4 regions of the Pseudomonas sp. HK3 genome follow, and region 1 is predicted to be linked to each of the others. Evidence: predicted binding sites of a transcription regulator. Region 1 holds the regulator's gene; each other region holds the start of a gene.
What was found. Region 1 encodes sigma-54, which starts transcription at its own class of promoters, with help from an activator protein. Its sites were predicted from a motif close to ANTGGCATNNANNTTGCTNT; they were not measured.
Positions count from the first base shown of each region.

Region 2: a site for sigma-54 is predicted at 2,657-2,676, ahead of ACU6U9_RS00510 (pilin). Genes of this name have one in related genera too.
Region 3: a site for sigma-54 is predicted at 1,724-1,743, ahead of glnA (glutamate--ammonia ligase). Genes of this name have one in related genera too.
Region 4: a site for sigma-54 is predicted at 2,181-2,200, ahead of ACU6U9_RS06895 (TorF family putative porin). Genes of this name have one in related genera too.

Region 1 is NZ_JBREXD010000002.1:770,997-775,242, forward strand. Features, by position in the region: gene lptA (lipopolysaccharide transport periplasmic protein LptA) at 1-378, shown strand, start outside; gene lptB (LPS export ABC transporter ATP-binding protein) at 383-1,108, shown strand; gene ACU6U9_RS14630 (RNA polymerase factor sigma-54) at 1,163-2,662, shown strand; gene hpf (ribosome hibernation promoting factor) at 2,780-3,085, shown strand; gene ptsN (PTS IIA-like nitrogen regulatory protein PtsN) at 3,092-3,544, shown strand; partial or broken gene rapZ (RNase adapter RapZ) at 3,568-4,246, shown strand, end outside.
Region 2 is NZ_JBREXD010000001.1:132,902-137,147, reverse strand. Features, by position in the region: gene ACU6U9_RS00520 (type II secretion system F family protein) at 1-199, opposite strand, end outside; gene pilB (type IV-A pilus assembly ATPase PilB) at 212-1,891, opposite strand; gene ACU6U9_RS00510 (pilin) at 2,058-2,582, opposite strand; partial or broken gene nadC (carboxylating nicotinate-nucleotide diphosphorylase) at 2,915-3,759, opposite strand; gene ampD (1,6-anhydro-N-acetylmuramyl-L-alanine amidase AmpD) at 4,084-4,246, shown strand, end outside.
Region 3 is NZ_JBREXD010000001.1:1,089,526-1,093,771, reverse strand. Features, by position in the region: gene glnA (glutamate--ammonia ligase) at 225-1,631, opposite strand; gene typA (translational GTPase TypA) at 2,306-4,129, shown strand.
Region 4 is NZ_JBREXD010000001.1:1,490,331-1,494,576, forward strand. Features, by position in the region: gene ACU6U9_RS06880 (urease accessory protein UreF) at 1-432, shown strand, start outside; partial or broken gene ureG (urease accessory protein UreG) at 550-1,149, shown strand; gene ACU6U9_RS06890 (HupE/UreJ family protein) at 1,265-1,807, shown strand; gene ACU6U9_RS06895 (TorF family putative porin) at 2,388-3,086, shown strand; gene glnK (P-II family nitrogen regulator) at 3,150-3,488, shown strand; partial or broken gene ACU6U9_RS06905 (ammonium transporter) at 3,577-4,246, shown strand, end outside.

The sequences.
Region 1 (4,246 bases):
ATAAAAGGTGAAATTATTTACGTCGGCAATGTAAAAATGCAACAAGGTTCACTGAACATTGAAGCTGAAAAAATCGTTTTATTTCGCACGACGGAAGGCTTACAAAAAATCGTTGCCAAAGGAACACCCGCACGCTATGAGCAAACGTTAAACGCCAATGAAGGTAAAACCCTTGCCTATGGTGAAACCATTATTTACAACACAAAAATTGATCAATTAACATTATTGAATAATGCGGGCCTTGAAAAACAGGGTAATATTTTTTCTGGTGAAAAAATTGTATACCTAATAAAAGAACAAAGAGTAAAAGCTGAAAGCCAAGAACAAGAAAATCGTATCCACATGGTAATTCAGCCTAAAAAGGATAAGGAACCTTAACGCAATGGCAATATTGCAAGCGCAAAATTTAGCGAAAAGCTACGGCCCACGCCAAGTAGTTAAAGATGTTTCCATATCCATTGAAAGCGGTCAAATTGTAGGCTTACTTGGACCCAACGGTGCAGGTAAAACAACCTGTTTTTACATGATTGTAAACTTGGTTGCGTCAGACAAGGGCCGTGTATTAATTGATGACACTGATATTACCGATTTACCCATGCATGGCCGCGCGCAAAAAGGAATTGGCTACTTGCCACAAGAAGCCTCCATTTTTCGTAAGCTCACCGTCGCCAATAACATCATGGCCATCTTAGAAACCCGCAAAGAATTAAGCCATACTGAACGCAAAGAAAAACTTGAAAGTTTATTAGATGAATTTCATATTCAACATATTCGTGACAGCTTGGGCATGGCGTTATCCGGTGGTGAACGACGTCGAGTAGAAATTGCCAGAGCCCTTGCGGCTGAACCGTCATTTATTTTATTAGACGAACCATTTGCGGGCGTTGATCCCATATCGGTCGGCGATATAAAAAGTATTGTAAAACAATTAAAAAAACGCGGTCTAGGTGTACTGATTACCGACCATAACGTACGTGAAACACTTGATATCTGCGAGAAAGCTTATATCGTAGGTAATGGTCATATCATCGCTGAAGGCTCCGCTGACGATGTGTTATCGAACCAACAAGTGAAAGATATTTATTTAGGTGATGACTTTAAGTTGTAATCTTGTATATTCATTACAATGGGTCAAACGCGCTATGGGATTAAGCAGTAATATATGAAAGCCTCGCTCCAATTAAAAATGGGTCAACAGCTGACCATGACTCCTCAGCTGCAACAGGCCATTCGTTTATTACAGCTTTCAACACTGGACCTGCAACTAGAAATTCAAAATGCATTGGATTCAAACCCATTGCTGGATGTTGACGAAGAGTTTGAAGGCGATAACAATCAAGACATCAATTCACAAAGTGAAGAGAAAGTCGAAGTAGTCACCCCAAGCGACGAACACACATCAGATGAACCAACCGCTGCCGATGATTGGAGCGAAAATATTCCTGATGAGCTTTCAACAGATAGCGATTGGGACGATACTTGGCAAGCCTCTGCTGCCCCTACTTCCATGACTGAGAATCATTCATCAGGTTCGTCCGGTGAAGATTACGATATGGACAGCCGTAACGGCAGCACTGACGACCTGCAAGACCATTTGTTATGGCAACTTAACCTAACTCCAATGTCAGATAACGATCATCTCATTGCGATCAATATCATTGAGGGCGTAGATGATGACGGCTATCTAAAAGTACAGCTGGATGAAATTGTCGAATCACTTGACCCTGAATTAGACATCGAATTAGACGAAGTAGAAGCGGTGCTCAACCTACTTCAACAGTTCGAGCCAAGCGGTGTTTGCGCGCGAAATCTACAAGAATGCTTATCGTTACAATTGCGCCAATTACCACAAGAAACACCATGGTTACCGTTAGCTCAAACATTGATTGACCAATACATTGATTTACTCGGTGCAAAAGATTACGCAGCACTGATGCGTAAACTAAAAGTCAAAGAAGAAGAGCTGAAAACAGTCATTCGCGGCATTCAAGAATTAAACCCGCGTCCGGGCTCCCAAATTGACCCACAAACCAGTGAATATGTTATTCCTGATGTTATGGTGCGTAAAATCAAAGGGGAGTGGCGTGTTGAGCTAAACCCTGAGATTGCGCCAAAACTGCGCATCAATGACCACTATGCGTCTATGGTGAAGCGCGCAGATAGCAGTGCTGACAACAACTTCATAAAAGACCATTTACAAGAAGCACGCTGGTTCTTGAAAAGCTTACAAAGTCGTAACGATACGTTGTTAAAAGTCGCCATGAAAATTGTGGAATACCAACAAGACTTTTTAGAACAAGGGGATGAAGCAATGAAGCCCCTTGTGTTACATGATATTGCTGAAGCCGTCGGTATGCACGAGTCCACAATTTCACGTGTGACCACACAAAAATACATGCACACACCAGCGGGTATTTTTGAGTTAAAATATTTCTTCTCAAGCCATGTTAGTACCACCAGTGGTGGTGAGTGCTCTTCCACGGCTATACGAGCTATGATTAAAAAACTCATCGCCGTAGAAAGTGCGAAGAAGCCGTTAAGTGACAGTAAAATTGCGAATATCTTAGAAGAAGAAGGCATTAAGGTTGCACGTAGAACCGTAGCCAAGTACCGTGAGGCGATGCACATTCCACCGTCAAACGAGCGTAAACGCTTGGTTTAATTGTTTGCCTACCTGTTTTGGTAAACAGCTACACTGGTTTTTCGCCGGTAGCCTATACTAAAGGTTATCAGCACATTCACGTACTCCATTTCGGAGTGCAGACAGTAGGAGCCATCTATGCAAATTAATATCAGCGGCCACCATGTTGAAGTGACTCAAGCCCTTAAGGACTATGTCCACTCCAAGATAGAAAAACTGGAACGACACTTTGATAATATTACCAATGTACAAGTGACGCTCACTGTGGAAAAAGTAACCCAAAAAGCAGAAGCCACCATGCATGTATCTGGCGCTGAACTACATGCCAATGCTGACAATGATGATATGTATGCAGCAATTGACGGCATGACCGACAAGCTAGACAGACAACTAATTAAACACAAAGAAAAAATGGTTAATCACCGTCACGGAAGTAATCACTAACGTCATATGACCTCTCGTATCTCAAATATCTTAACCCCTGAGCGCACCCAAATGGGTGCGCAATGCAGTAGCAAAAAGAAGCTAATACAACATGTTAGTCAATTCCTTGCTTCCAATATCAAAGATGCTCAAGCTGATGACATCTATGAACGCCTCATTGCAAGAGAAAAACTCGGCAGTACCGGTATTGGCGAAGGCATAGCGATCCCTCATTCTCGCTTAGAGGAATGTGAAGACACCATTGGTGCTCTCTTCATTCTTGATGAACCCATTGATTACGACTCAATTGACCGTAAACCTGTCGATATCGTATTTGTGTTATTAGTGCCAGCTGAAGCCACTGAGCAACATTTACAAACCCTTAGTATGTTGGCGGAAAGATTCAGCCAAGAAGAATATCGTAATAAATTACGCTCCGCTAAGGGCCATGACGAGCTGTATCAACTGGCAACGGCTTAATAAACAAAACGAAAGGTTATGACATGAAACTTGTGGTTATCAGTGGACGCAGCGGTTCGGGTAAAAGTACCGCCTTAGACCTACTTGAAGACCTGGGTTTCTATTGCATTGATAACCTGCCTGTTGGCTTATTACAAAACCTGCTTGACCAAATTCAATCCGGCCAAGGGCAAATGAGCTCTGTTGCCGTGAGTATTGATGCGCGTAATATTCAAGCGGATTTAGCTAACTTCTCTGAAATCATTCATCAACTTGACCGCAAACAATGTCAACTTGAGATTATTTACCTCGACGCCCACAGCGACACATTGCTGACCCGCTTTAGCGCCACACGACGTAAGCACCCACTTACCGGGCCAGATGTACCGCTTCTTGAAGCCATCGACAGAGAAAAAGCCGTACTGCAACACATTGCAGATATGGCAGATTTAACCGTGGATACCACTCACTTATCGATGCACCAATTACGTAGCATGATCAAAAGAACGCGTGGTGCAAAAACAAGGTGCAGACATGTCACTGCTGTTTGAATCCTTCGGTTTCAAGCACGGTATCCCTAAGGACAGCGATCTTGTGTTTGATGTGCGCTGCTTACCTAACCCTTATTGGGACCCAGCTTTGCGCCAATTCACGGGCCAAGATCCTTCGATTCAGGCGTTTTTACAAGATGATGAGCATGTGATCGAAATGTTTAACGACATT
Region 2 (4,246 bases), on a different contig from region 1:
TCTTTGAACCACCGCCGCCACTACCGCCTATTCCAAATAAGCCTTCAGATTTTCGGCGAATTTTCTTGGGTAATATGCCTTGCTTGCGTAATTGGGCTTTTACGAGCGCGGAGTTCTCTCCTAGCATCTCACCTTCAATTTTTTGTCCACGCTTATTTATGCCTTCCCACTGGAAAGTCATAGTTTTGGTTTTGGCCATGTTAAATTCCTACTACCCTGATGTGACTCGGTTAGCTTCTTCAAGGCTAGTAACACCCTGAGCAACTTTCATAAGAGCAGATGTTCTTAAATTATTAAAGCCTTCTTTACGGGCTGTGTCAGCAATTTGGATCGCATTTCCTCCCTCCATAATAATACGAGAGATAGCATCAGTGATGCGAACCACCTCATATATGCCAACACGACCCTTGTAGCCACTACTACAAGCATCACAGCCAACGGGTTTAAAGAGTGTCGCATCGGTAAGCATAGAATCGGTGAAGCCCGCTTCTTTTAACGCCTCTTTAGGTATATCGGCTTTGGTTTTGCAAATACTACATAGACGACGACCAAGCCGTTGAGCAATAATTAAGCTGACTGATGTGGCAATATTAAAAGCAGGTACGCCCATATTAGCTAATCGTGTGAGTGTTTCTGGGGCGCTATTGGTATGAAGTGTCGATAATACTAAATGACCCGTTTGGGCCGCTTTAATCGCAATGCCAGCCGTATCAAGGTCTCGAATTTCACCAACCATGACAATATCGGGATCTTGGCGTAAAAATGAACGCAGCGCCTCAGCAAAGTCTAGACCGACCTTGGCATTTACATTCACCTGGTTAATGCCCTCAAGGTTGATTTCAACCGGGTCTTCAGCGGTTGAGATATTCGTACCTTCAACATTCAATATGTTCAACCCAGTATAAAGTGAAACGGTTTTACCGGACCCAGTAGGGCCCGTTACCAATATCATACCTTGAGGTTGAGACAGTGCGTCCATGTATAACTTTTTCTGAGCGGGTTCATATCCGAGTGCGTCGATGCCCAATTGTGCACTTGAAGGGTCCAAGATACGTAGAACAATCTTTTCTCCCCACAATGTGGGTAATGTATTAACACGAAAATCGATGGACTTATTTTTGGAAATCTTCATCTTAATTCGGCCATCCTGTGGCACACGTCGCTCAGAAATATCCATTTGCGACATAACTTTTAATCTTGCCGCAATTTTGTGTGAAAGATTGATCGGAGGTGATGCCACTTCGTGCAATACGCCGTCTGTGCGGTAACGTACGCGGTAACGTTTCTCATAGGGTTCAAAATGTAAATCGGATGACCCCATTTTAATGGCATCCAGTAGCATTTTGTTGATAAAACGGACGATCGGCGCTTCATCTCCTGTACCATCGTCTTCCGCTACTTTCTTTTGAGGCTCATCATCTTCTAAGTCAAGGTCCTCACCTAGATCATCAAAGGCCGTGCTGCCAGCCTGTAGCTTTTCTAAAATAATATTGAGTTTGTCAAACTCAACGATGGTGGCATCAACGGTCATACCCGTGGCAAACTTCACATCATCCAGTGCCGACATGTCAGACGGGTCTGCTTGCGCTATATGCAAGCGGTTTCCGCGTTTAAAAATAGGTAGGACTTTATGTTTGTCTAATAAATCATTGCTAATTAAGTCTATAGCAAAGTGTTCAGGGTCCATGGCCGCAAGGTCTAAATAGGGGAGGCCAAATTCGTCAGAAACCAGTAGTGCAACATCTTTAGGTTTACAGGTGCCTGAGAGTAAGCTGTGCATAATAAATGAGCGATGCTCTTTATTGGCTTCGTTGAATAGGGTTAAAGCTTGCTGTTCATTGATTAATTTACGCTCAACGAATTGACGGGCGATGCCACTAATATTGGACATATTGCTAGTATTCTTGTTGTAATTTGCTGTTTATCATACCGTTTTTAGTAAATTTAAACAGTGCTCTAATTGGTATTTTTGCTTTGTGTCTAGCTAAAGTGAAGCTGGCTTTCTTATAGGTATAAAAAAACCCGCCGAAGCGGGTTTTTTTTAAACTAGCGCTAAATTAGCCGCCAATTTTAGGTAGGTACTTAGCGTCTAAGGTACCGCCAGTAGTGCGGTAGAATACAGCACCGTTACCGTTCATAGTTGCAGAAAGAGTAACAGTTTTACCATCTAGGTCAGCTGTTACACCATTACCAGCACCTGTTAGTACGCCAGGGTTAACTGCACAGTTTGCAGTTACTGCTTCTGCAATGCCGTAATAAGTTGCTGTGATCACTGCATTGTTAGCATCTGCAACAACTAGCGCAACATCTTTAACTGGACCTACACAGTTTTCGCCTTCGCCTGCTACCCATTGATTAAATGGAGAGATAGCAATAGCCGCAGCTGTAGGTAGTGTTTGTTCTATTTGAGCATATTCAGATAGTGCGAACTGCAATGGGCGAACTGCAGCAGATGTTGATGTCATTGCATCAGTACGTACAATGTATGCTTGATATTGTGGTACCGCAACAGATGCCAAAATACCGATGATTGCTACAACAATCATTAATTCAATAAGGGTAAAACCTTTTTGACCTTTCATAGTAGACCGCTCCACATAATTTATTAGTTTGTTTATAATCTAGCTGTTAGAACAGCCTTATTATTAATTTTACTACAGCAGGTCTTGTGCCAACTGATGGCGCATAGTATTCATGATTTTCATGTCAAAATAAAGACGCAACAGTCGCAAAACCAGTAAAGAAATGCTCATAAAGTGAGCACTCCATCACATTCGTTTGTAAAGTGAGCAAAGGTGTCAACTTGCAGGGTGACAAAAAATGTCACCTAGCGACGAGTAGCGTCTGTTTGGCCAGTTTGTTGAGCAAATAATGCTGTAGAGCCGTTTTTCAGTTTAATCTTGAAAATGGGGCATCAAACCATGCGCATGGACAAATCCACCGCTTTGATATCTTTGGTTAATGTACCAATAGAAATATAATCCACACCGGTTTCAGCAATCTTCACTAAGGTTTTATCGGTGATGTTACCGCTGGCTTCTAGTTTTGCTTTGCCATTGGCGTGCTCAACGGCTTGTTTGGTCTCTTCGATTGAAAAGTTATCCAGCATGATGATGTCAGCGCCCGCGTCTAGTGCTTGGTTTAGCTCCTCAAAGCCTTCAACTTCAACTTCTACTGGCTTGCCTGGTGCAATTATTTTTGCTTGTTCAATGGCCTGTTTAATCGAGCCGCAGGCATTGATGTGATTTTCTTTGATTAAAAACGCATCATATAGGCCAATACGGTGATTAAAGCAGCCGCCTTGTGTCACTGCGTATTTAAGTGCGTTACGCATACCTGGTATGGTTTTGCGTGTATCGAGCAGTTTTACTTGGGTGTGTTTTACTTGCTGGCTGTAATGAGTGCACTTGGTTGCGACGGCTGATAGCGTTTGCAGGAAGTTCAGTGCGGTGCGCTCGCCTGTTAACAAGCTGCGGGATGGGCCTTTTAATTCAAATAAGGTGTCGTTTGCCTGTACGTGCTGTCCATCTTGGGCATGCCAAATGACCTCGACCGTTGAATCAAGTTGCTTGAATACTTCATCTACCCATGCACAACCAGCAATGGTTGCGTCATCACGGCTGATGATGCGGGCGTGGCTATGTTTGTGTCTGCTGGTATAAGCTGTGCCGTAATGTCGCCAGAACCAATGTCTTCAGCCAATGCGAGTTGTACGCCTTGTTTAATGTCGGCTTGAATCTGTGTGTGGGTTAGGTTCATGGTCATACTGCTTTTTAGTAATTGGGTTGTGAGCGCTGATTTATGGTCTGTATGGCCGCTGCCTAAATAAATGTGGCTTAACAGATGTAGCACCTTAAGGGTGCTGTGTTACGTTGCAAGGCCTTATTTACTGAGTTAGCCAACGCCATACACCTTAAAAAGCAGGATTTTATACTGAAAGGTCCTTGAGTGCACTTGTCTGGGCGTAAAACAGAAGACTGGGTTGGTTGTGGGAGCTTACTAAAGCGTGTTATGCAGGGTGTCTTGCTAAATCATTTAAATTCATCAATGCTTGGCGTTTATTTGGGGTGGTAATATTGGACAGTGGAAATACACAATCACAGGTTAATAGGCGCGTATTGGCAGCCTTCACCGAATTATAATCGAAGGCCATCTGGTGCTGTCTCTATGTTAGTGGTGCACAACATCAGTTTGCCGCCAAAGCAGTTTGGTGGTGCTTACATTCAAGATTTTTTTTGTAATCAGT
Region 3 (4,246 bases), on a different contig from region 1:
TTGAGAGTTGTGTTCAACATGATGGTGTTTTTATAGACATAAAAAAAGCAGCCCGTAGGGTGCTCCTTTTTGACTACCGATAATTCCGAAGAATGTTACTGAGTAGTACATATGGTACTCAACTGGGTAAATTGAGAGTTGTGTTCAACATGATGGTGTTTTTATCGGCATAAAAAAAGCAGCCCGTAGGCTGCTCCTTTTTGACTACCGATAATTCCGAAGAATTATACTGAGTAGTACATATCGTACTCAACTGGGTGAGTCGTGTGTTCAACACGATACACTTCTTCCATTTTAAGCTCGATGTAAGCATCGATCATGTCTTGAGTGAATACGCCGCCTTCAATTAGGTATGCGCAATCTTCTTTAAGACATGCTAGCGCTTCACGTAAGCTGCCTGCCACTTGTGGGATCTTAGCTGCTTCTTCAGCAGGTAGGTCATACAAGTCTTTGTCAGCTGCATCGCCAGGGTGAATCTTGTTTTTAACACCATCGATACCGGCCATTAACATTGCAGAGAATGCAAGGTATGGGTTAGCGATTGGGTCAGGGAAACGAGCTTCAACACGCTTGCCTTTGGGGCTTGCAACGTAAGGAATACGGATAGAAGCAGAACGGTTACGTGCAGAGTACGCAAGCATTACAGGTGCTTCGAAACCAGGGATCAAACGCTTGTAAGAGTTAGTACCTGGGTTAGTGAACGCGTTTAGTGATTTAGCGTGCTTGATGATACCGCCAATGTAGAAAAGAGCCGTTTCAGAAAGACCAGCATATTCATCACCAGCGAATTGGTTTTCGCCGTTCAACCAGTAAGACATATGAACGTGCATACCAGAACCGTTGTCGCCAACGATTGGCTTAGGCATGAACGTCGCAGTTTTGCCGTATGCGTGAGCAACGTTATGAACAACGTACTTAAGCATTTGCACTTCGTCAGCTTTTTTAACTAGAGTGTTAAATTTAACACCGATTTCGTTTTGGTTAGCCGTTGCCACTTCGTGGTGATGTACTTCAACGTCAAGACCCATAGCGATCATGGTGTTACACATAGCGGCACGCATGTCGTGAGAGCTGTCTACTGGTGGTACTGGGAAGTAACCGCCTTTAACGCGTGGACGGTGACCCATGTTGCCGCCATCGATAGTAGCAGATGAGTTCCAAGAACCTTCTTCAGAGTTAACTTTGTAGAAAGCACCAGAGATGTCAGCGCCGAATTTAACGTCATCAAAGATGAAGAATTCAGGTTCTGGACCGAAGAAAGCAGTATCACCTAGGCCAGTAGACTGTAGGAATGCTTCTGCGCGTTTTGCAACAGAACGTGGATCACGCTCGTAACCTTGCATAGTAGAAGGTTCGATGATGTCACAACGTAGAACAAGGGTTGCATCTTCAGTGAACGGATCAAGGAAAGAAGTGGTGTCATCTGGTAAAAGAATCATGTCTGATTCGTTGATGCCTTTCCAGCCTGCGATTGAAGAGCCATCGAACATTTGGCCAGTTTCAAAGAATTCTGCGTCAACGTAAGAAGCAGGGATGGTCACGTGCTGCTCTTTACCTTTGGTGTCAGTGAAGCGTAGGTCGACCCACTTCACGTCATTGTCTTTAATCAGCTTCAGAGTGTTCTCTGACATGTTGCTCTCCAATTGTAGAAGACGATTTGCGTCTGATGATTTTATGATTGCTCTTATCTAAGAAGCCTGCACATGGTGCACTGCCCAAACTCAGAGCAAAACACATGCCAGTCATTATTGGGGCGAATACAAAGGGCTTTCAAGGCGCTATGAATGTTTGCCCTAATTAATCCCGATTCAAAATAGTGCATTTATATAAATCAATGCTCTAAATTGGTGCTAAAACGACATTTACGTGTTTGTTCTAGTGATACCACCCCATAAGGCGTGCACATTATAGGTTCAACTGTGCAGTGATGATAGTTAGATTGTGCCTGCTGGTAGGACATTTTCAGGTAATTTTTCTTATTGGGTGTTTTTTGCACAAAAAAACGTTTTTTATCCGGGTTTTCATAGCCTGCATGGCATTAGATGGCTATAATCGCCGCCTAAATTTTGAGGCAGTCTCCTTGCAGCGTATTTTTAAGTTCTGTTTGTGAACCATAAAAATGCAGTGACATTAGATGCGAGGTTATAAGGTTTTTTAACCTTAAACGAAAATAGACATCACCAATTCGTAAGCATTGGTGCGAGGTTGTTACTTAACCTTCCGTTGAATGCGCAAGCCACTGCAGATTGCGCCATGCAGTTTTATTATTTGGGCATGTTAAAAGCAAGGCCTGACAGGACTATATATGATTGAAAACCTACGTAATATCGCCATCATCGCTCACGTTGACCATGGCAAAACCACACTTGTTGATAAGTTACTTGAGCAGTCTGGCACGCTAGATCGTAAAGAGCTAGGCGGCGAGCGTGTAATGGACTCCAACGACCAAGAGAAAGAACGTGGTATTACCATCTTGGCGAAAAACACGGCGATTAAATGGAACGATTACCGTTTCAATATCGTAGATACACCGGGACACGCCGACTTTGGTGGTGAAGTAGAACGTGTAATGTCGATGGTTGACTCTGTACTGCTGATCGTTGATGCAGTAGATGGCCCTATGCCTCAGACTCGTTTCGTAACACAAAAAGCATTCGCTCGTGGTTTACGTCCAATCGTAGTTATTAACAAAATTGACCGTCCAGGCGCGCGCCCTGATTGGGTAATGGACGAAGTATTCGACTTGTTTGATCGCCTAGACGCGACAGATGAGCAACTAGATTTCCCTGTCATCTACTGTTCAGCAATCAATGGTATTGCCGGTACAGAACATGCAAACATGGCTGAAGACATGACGCCATTGCTTCAAGCGATTGCTGATAACGTACCGGCACCTGACGTTGATCCTGATGGCGATTTCCAAATGCAAATCTCCTCACTGGATTACGATTCATTTAAAGGCGTAGTGGGCATTGGCCGTATCACTCGTGGTACGTTGAAAACCAACGCACAAGTGACCATCGTTGATTCTGAAGGTAAGACTCGTAACGGTAAAGTATCAGAAGTGAAAGGCTACCATGGTCTTCACCGTGTTGTGGTTGATCAAGCAACTGCAGGCGACATCGTATGTATTACGGGTATCGACAAATTGGGTATCTCTGACACCCTTTGTGTACCTGGTAACGTTGAAGCACTGCCACCGTTATCCGTTGATGAGCCAACGGTAAGCATGACATTCCAAGTGAACGACTCTCCGTTCGCTGGTAAAGAAGGTAAGTTCGTAACGAGCCGTAACATTGCGGAACGTCTAGAAAAAGAATTGATCCACAACGTGGCACTGCGTGTTGAGCAAGGCGAAAGCCCTGAGAAATTCAAAGTATCCGGTCGTGGTGAGCTTCACCTTTCTGTACTGATCGAAACTATGCGTCGTGAAGGTTTTGAAATGGCGGTTGGTCGTCCTGAAGTAGTTCAGCGCGAAATTGACGGTAAAATTCAAGAGCCGTACGAGCAAGTTGTAATCGATGTTGAAGAGCAGCACCAAGGTGCGGTTATGTCTGAGATGGGTGACCGTCGTGCTGACATGACAAACATGGTTCCAGACGGTAAAGGTCGCGTACGTTTAGAATTTATCATGCCTGCTCGTGGCTTGATCGGTTTCCGTGGTGACTTCATGACCATGACATCGGGTTCTGGTATTTTGACCAACGTATTTGATCACTACGGTGAAGTGAAAGCGGGCCCTGTTGCCGCGCGTCATAACGGCGTATTGGTATCTATGGTGACGGGTAAAGTATTGGGCTACGCTCTATTCACTTTGCAGGATCGTGGTCGTTTATTTGTGGTTCCTGCGCAAGAAGTTTACGAAGGTCAAATCGTTGGTTTGCATTCTCGTGATAACGACTTGGTTGTTAACCCAACTAAAGCCAAGCAGCTAACTAACGTGCGTGCATCTGGTACAGATGAAGCGATTAACTTGGTACCATCTGTTAAGCACACACTAGAGCAAGCACTAGAATTCATCGAAGATGATGAGCTAGTTGAAGTAACGCCAGAAAGCATTCGTCTTCGTAAGAAACACCTTACTGAGAACGATCGTAAGCGCGCGAACAGCTCTAAGAAAAACAAGTAATTTTATTAGGAATACACTGCATACGTTAAGTGTGCAGTCCTAAATAAATGACATAAAAAAAGCGATGAAGTGATTCATCGCTTTTTTTATGTCTGTTGGTTTTATGTCTGCGTTGTT
Region 4 (4,246 bases), on a different contig from region 1:
TGGAATCACACCCTATTAAGCTTTCGTGAAAGCAAAGAATTATGGCTTGAAGATACGCAAGTGGGCAGCGCGTATGTGCAATGGCATTTAGGCCAAGACCCAGCTCGCGAGCCATTGGTTAAAAGTATCAAACAACCCAGCGTAGTGTCGATGAACTCACTGGCGGCATCACTGAATAAAATAGATTTGCCCACTGCATTAATTGGGTTTGCATGGAGCTGGTGTGAAAATCAAGTAACCAGTGCCAGTAAAGCGCTACCGCTCGGGCAAACCCAAGCACAGCAAATTTTACAAACATTGATTCCGGTAATAGCGGATGTATGTGAACAAGCAACAAAAATTGAAGACGATGACATTGGCACCGGCTTAATGGGCTTAGCCATTGCATCATCATTACATGAACAACAGTATTCAAGATTATTTAGATCATAGCGGTGTGTGGGAGTGGCACGCTGAGCGCCCTTCCACAAAAAATTAAACATTAAAAAGCGTGAGTTGGAGCGGTATTAAGCCGTAGTACCAACATAATTAGCTTTAAAGGAATCATTTATGAAACAAGTATTACGTGTAGGCGTCGGCGGCCCAGTGGGTTCAGGTAAAACCGCTTTATTAAAAATGCTATGTCAAACCATGCGCGACCATTACAACATTGCAGTTGTCACCAATGACATTTATACCAAAGAAGATGCGCAGTTTTTGATGCGCAATAAGGTATTAGATGAAGATCGTATCATGGGAGTAGAAACCGGTGGCTGCCCGCATACGGCGATTCGCGAAGACGCATCAATGAATCTAGCCGCTGTGAAAGAATTACAAGACAAACACGAAGGCTTAGAAGTGGTGTTTGTTGAAAGCGGTGGCGATAATTTATCGGCGACGTTTAGCCCAGAGCTATCTGATTTAACCTTGTATGTGATTGACGTGTGCGCTGGGGATAAGATTCCGCGTAAAGGCGGCCCAGGTATTACAAAATCAGACATGTTAATTATTAACAAAGTTGATATAGCCGAACATGTAGGAGCATCGTTAGAAGTGATGCATCGTGATGCCAATAAAATGCGCCATGGCCGACCGTTTGTATTAGCAAATGTTGAAACCAGCAAAGGCGTAGCAGAAATTATTCGCTTTATCATTGATCAAGGCATGCTAGAAAAGCGCGTAAGTATTGAGCCGCTGCTTAATGAAATGTTGCCTGGCCATGAAGTGGATGAGCAAGCTGAAATCCATTCAACCCGATCTTTATAAGCTTAATAAGGAAGTCATAATGAAAAAGATATTCGCTGCACTGTTGTTGAATTTACCGATGCTTGTCATGGCTCACCCGGGCCATGAATCCATTTCTGCTACTCAAGGGCTAATAGCAGGTGCATTGCATCCATTAATGGGCATTGATCATTTATTGGCTTTTGCCGCGCTGGGTATATTGTTGTTTCGTCTTAAAGCAAAACAAGCAATGTTAATTGGTTCGGCCTTTGTGGTGCTGTTAGCGGTTGGATTTTATGGCGCACAAATGGGCGCATTACAATTGGCGAGTGCTACGGTTGAATCTTTGATTTTATTGTCAGTTGTCTTGTCGATTGCGTGCCTTGGGTTGGGGCGTTTTGTTGGTCATTATAAAAGTGCGTTATTAGTAACAGCATTTGCAATTTTTCATGGTGTTGCACATGGTGTTGAAGTGCCTGCGGGTGCAAGTAGCCATGGCTTTGCAGCAGGGTTTTTATTCTCAACCTGTGCCGTATTGTTATTGGTGCGAAAAGGAACATCTTTTGTTAGCGCCTTATCGTGTAAACAGCCACACACACTTTAAGTTAACTTAATTGGTGGCCCTGACTCATGTGTTTCATGCAGGGCTCACTAATTTAAACGTATGTGTCGGCGCATATACACTCTGTGTGCGCCTATAGCGTGCAGTCGTTTATAAACTGCCCGTATTTGAACATTTAAACTTCTTCTATATTTCTTCTTTCTCTCAGTCAAATTAAGCAAAAGTACTTCAAGTTTTCCTTCTTTACGTTGATATAAAATTAATGTGTCTCATAACAGTGCCGCAAACCAAACATTATACTTCAGATGCCCTTTTTGTGCCCCCTTTGTTCGTTTTTCGCATCATATTGGTGCTGTTAAAAAGATTTTCAGCTGAAAATCGAAGCCGAACAATGATAAATAGAGGAATTTAATAAGTTGGCATTGGGTTTGCAAACTACAGAGATATACATTCATACATAACAATAACTAATAAAAACTGCGCAGCACTCAATGAATCATTTTTTGTTGAGTTTTATAAGGGCCAAAAGTTCTTCGCGTACATTACAAAACCAAATTGTTTTGACTTTTTTTGACGATAATAAAACCAAAAATTAAACGATATAGAACGAAGGAAATAAATTATGAAAACTCTATCTAAAGCGGTTGCGATAGCTTCTCTTATTTCAGCAGGCGTAATGGCGTCTCAAGCAGCGAACGCAGAAGTATCTTACTCTGCTGGTGTTGCGACTACTTACTTATGGCGTGGTCAAGATTTAGGTGGTGCAGCAGTTTCTGCGGCAGCTGATTACTCTCATGATTCTGGTGCGTATGCTGGTGTTTGGGGTTCTTCTGGTGATCTAGCATTGGGCAATGAATACGATCTATATGTTGGTTTTGCAAAAGAGTTTGGCGATTTCTCTGCTGACCTACAAGCGGTAACCTACGTTTACAACAAAGCAACAGAAGACGGTAACGACGTTTATGGATCGCCTGGTGAATTATCTGACGGTATTTTATCGTTAGGGTTCATGGACGCTTCTGTTACTTACATCACTTCTTTAATTAGCGGCAGTCCTAGCTACGTTAATCTTGGCTATTCAGTTGCCGGTGCCGACATTGCTGTTGGTATAAGTGATAATGATGGTGGTCAAGAATACACCCACCTAGATTTATCTTATGGTCTAACCGATCAACTTAGCATCACGGTTTCTAAAATCGTAGATCAATCAAATACAACAGCTTCATTGCTAGGCGATGATGGTATTGCAGGTACTGACGACGACGGCTCTGAACTTGATGATGACGTTATCGTTGTAATGTCTTACAGCCTACCTCTTTAATTTTAAGTAGAATAAAGCTGGGGTTTCCCCAGCTTTATTTTTTAAATCCTCAAGGAGTTTGATATGAAATTGGTTACGGCCGTTATCAAGCCATTTAAATTAGACGACGTGCGCGAAGCACTCTCTGAAATTGGCGTTCAAGGCATCACAGTGACAGAAGTTAAAGGCTTCGGTCGCCAAAAAGGTCACACCGAACTGTACCGTGGTGCAGAATACGTCGTCGACTTCTTACCAAAAGTAAAACTCGAAATCGCCATTGATGACGCACTCACAGACAAAGTCATCGAAGCCGTATCGAAAGCCGCCAACACAGGCAAAATCGGTGACGGCAAAATCTTCGTGACAGCCCTAGAGCAAATCGTACGCATTCGTACCGGTGAGACAGGCGCTGACGCTGTTTAATGTTTTTAAACAAAAACATTAAACACTTTTAGTTTGTAAATTATTTCTGACGTTTTAAAAACGGATTGAAGCTTAATGCGGGGGCATTATGGAAAACAATGTGTTTCAACTTCAGTACGCCATGGATACCTTTTACTTCTTGGTATGTGGCGCACTTGTAATGTGGATGGCGGCTGGTTTCGCCATGCTCGAAGCCGGTCTTGTTCGATCAAAGAACACCACCGAAATATTAACCAAGAACGTGGCCTTATTCGCCATCTCTTGCACCATGTACATGGTCTGCGGCTACGCCATCATGTATGGCGGTGACCTTATTCTTATCCGGCATCACCGAAGTCGACACCGCAGCCGTACTGGCTGACTACGCCGCTCGTGAAGACGGCTTCGAAGGCGGATCAATCTACTCAGGCGCATCAGACTTCTTCTTCCAAGTCGTCTTCGTCGCCACCGCCATGTCCATCGTATCCGGTGCCGTAGCAGAGCGCATGAAACTATGGTCATTCCTAGTATTCGCTGTGGTCATGACCGGTGTTATCTACCCAATGGAAGGTGCTTGGACATGGGGCGGTCAATCTGTCTTTGGCCTGTACTCCCTAGGCGATGACTTTGGGTTCTCAGACTTTGCCGGTTCGGGTATCGTCCACATGGCCGGTGCAGCAGCCGCCCTTGCGGGTGTACTACTACTCGGTCCACGTAAAGGTAAATACGGCCGTAATGGTGAAATCAACGCCATCCCAGGTGCCAACCTACCGCTCGCA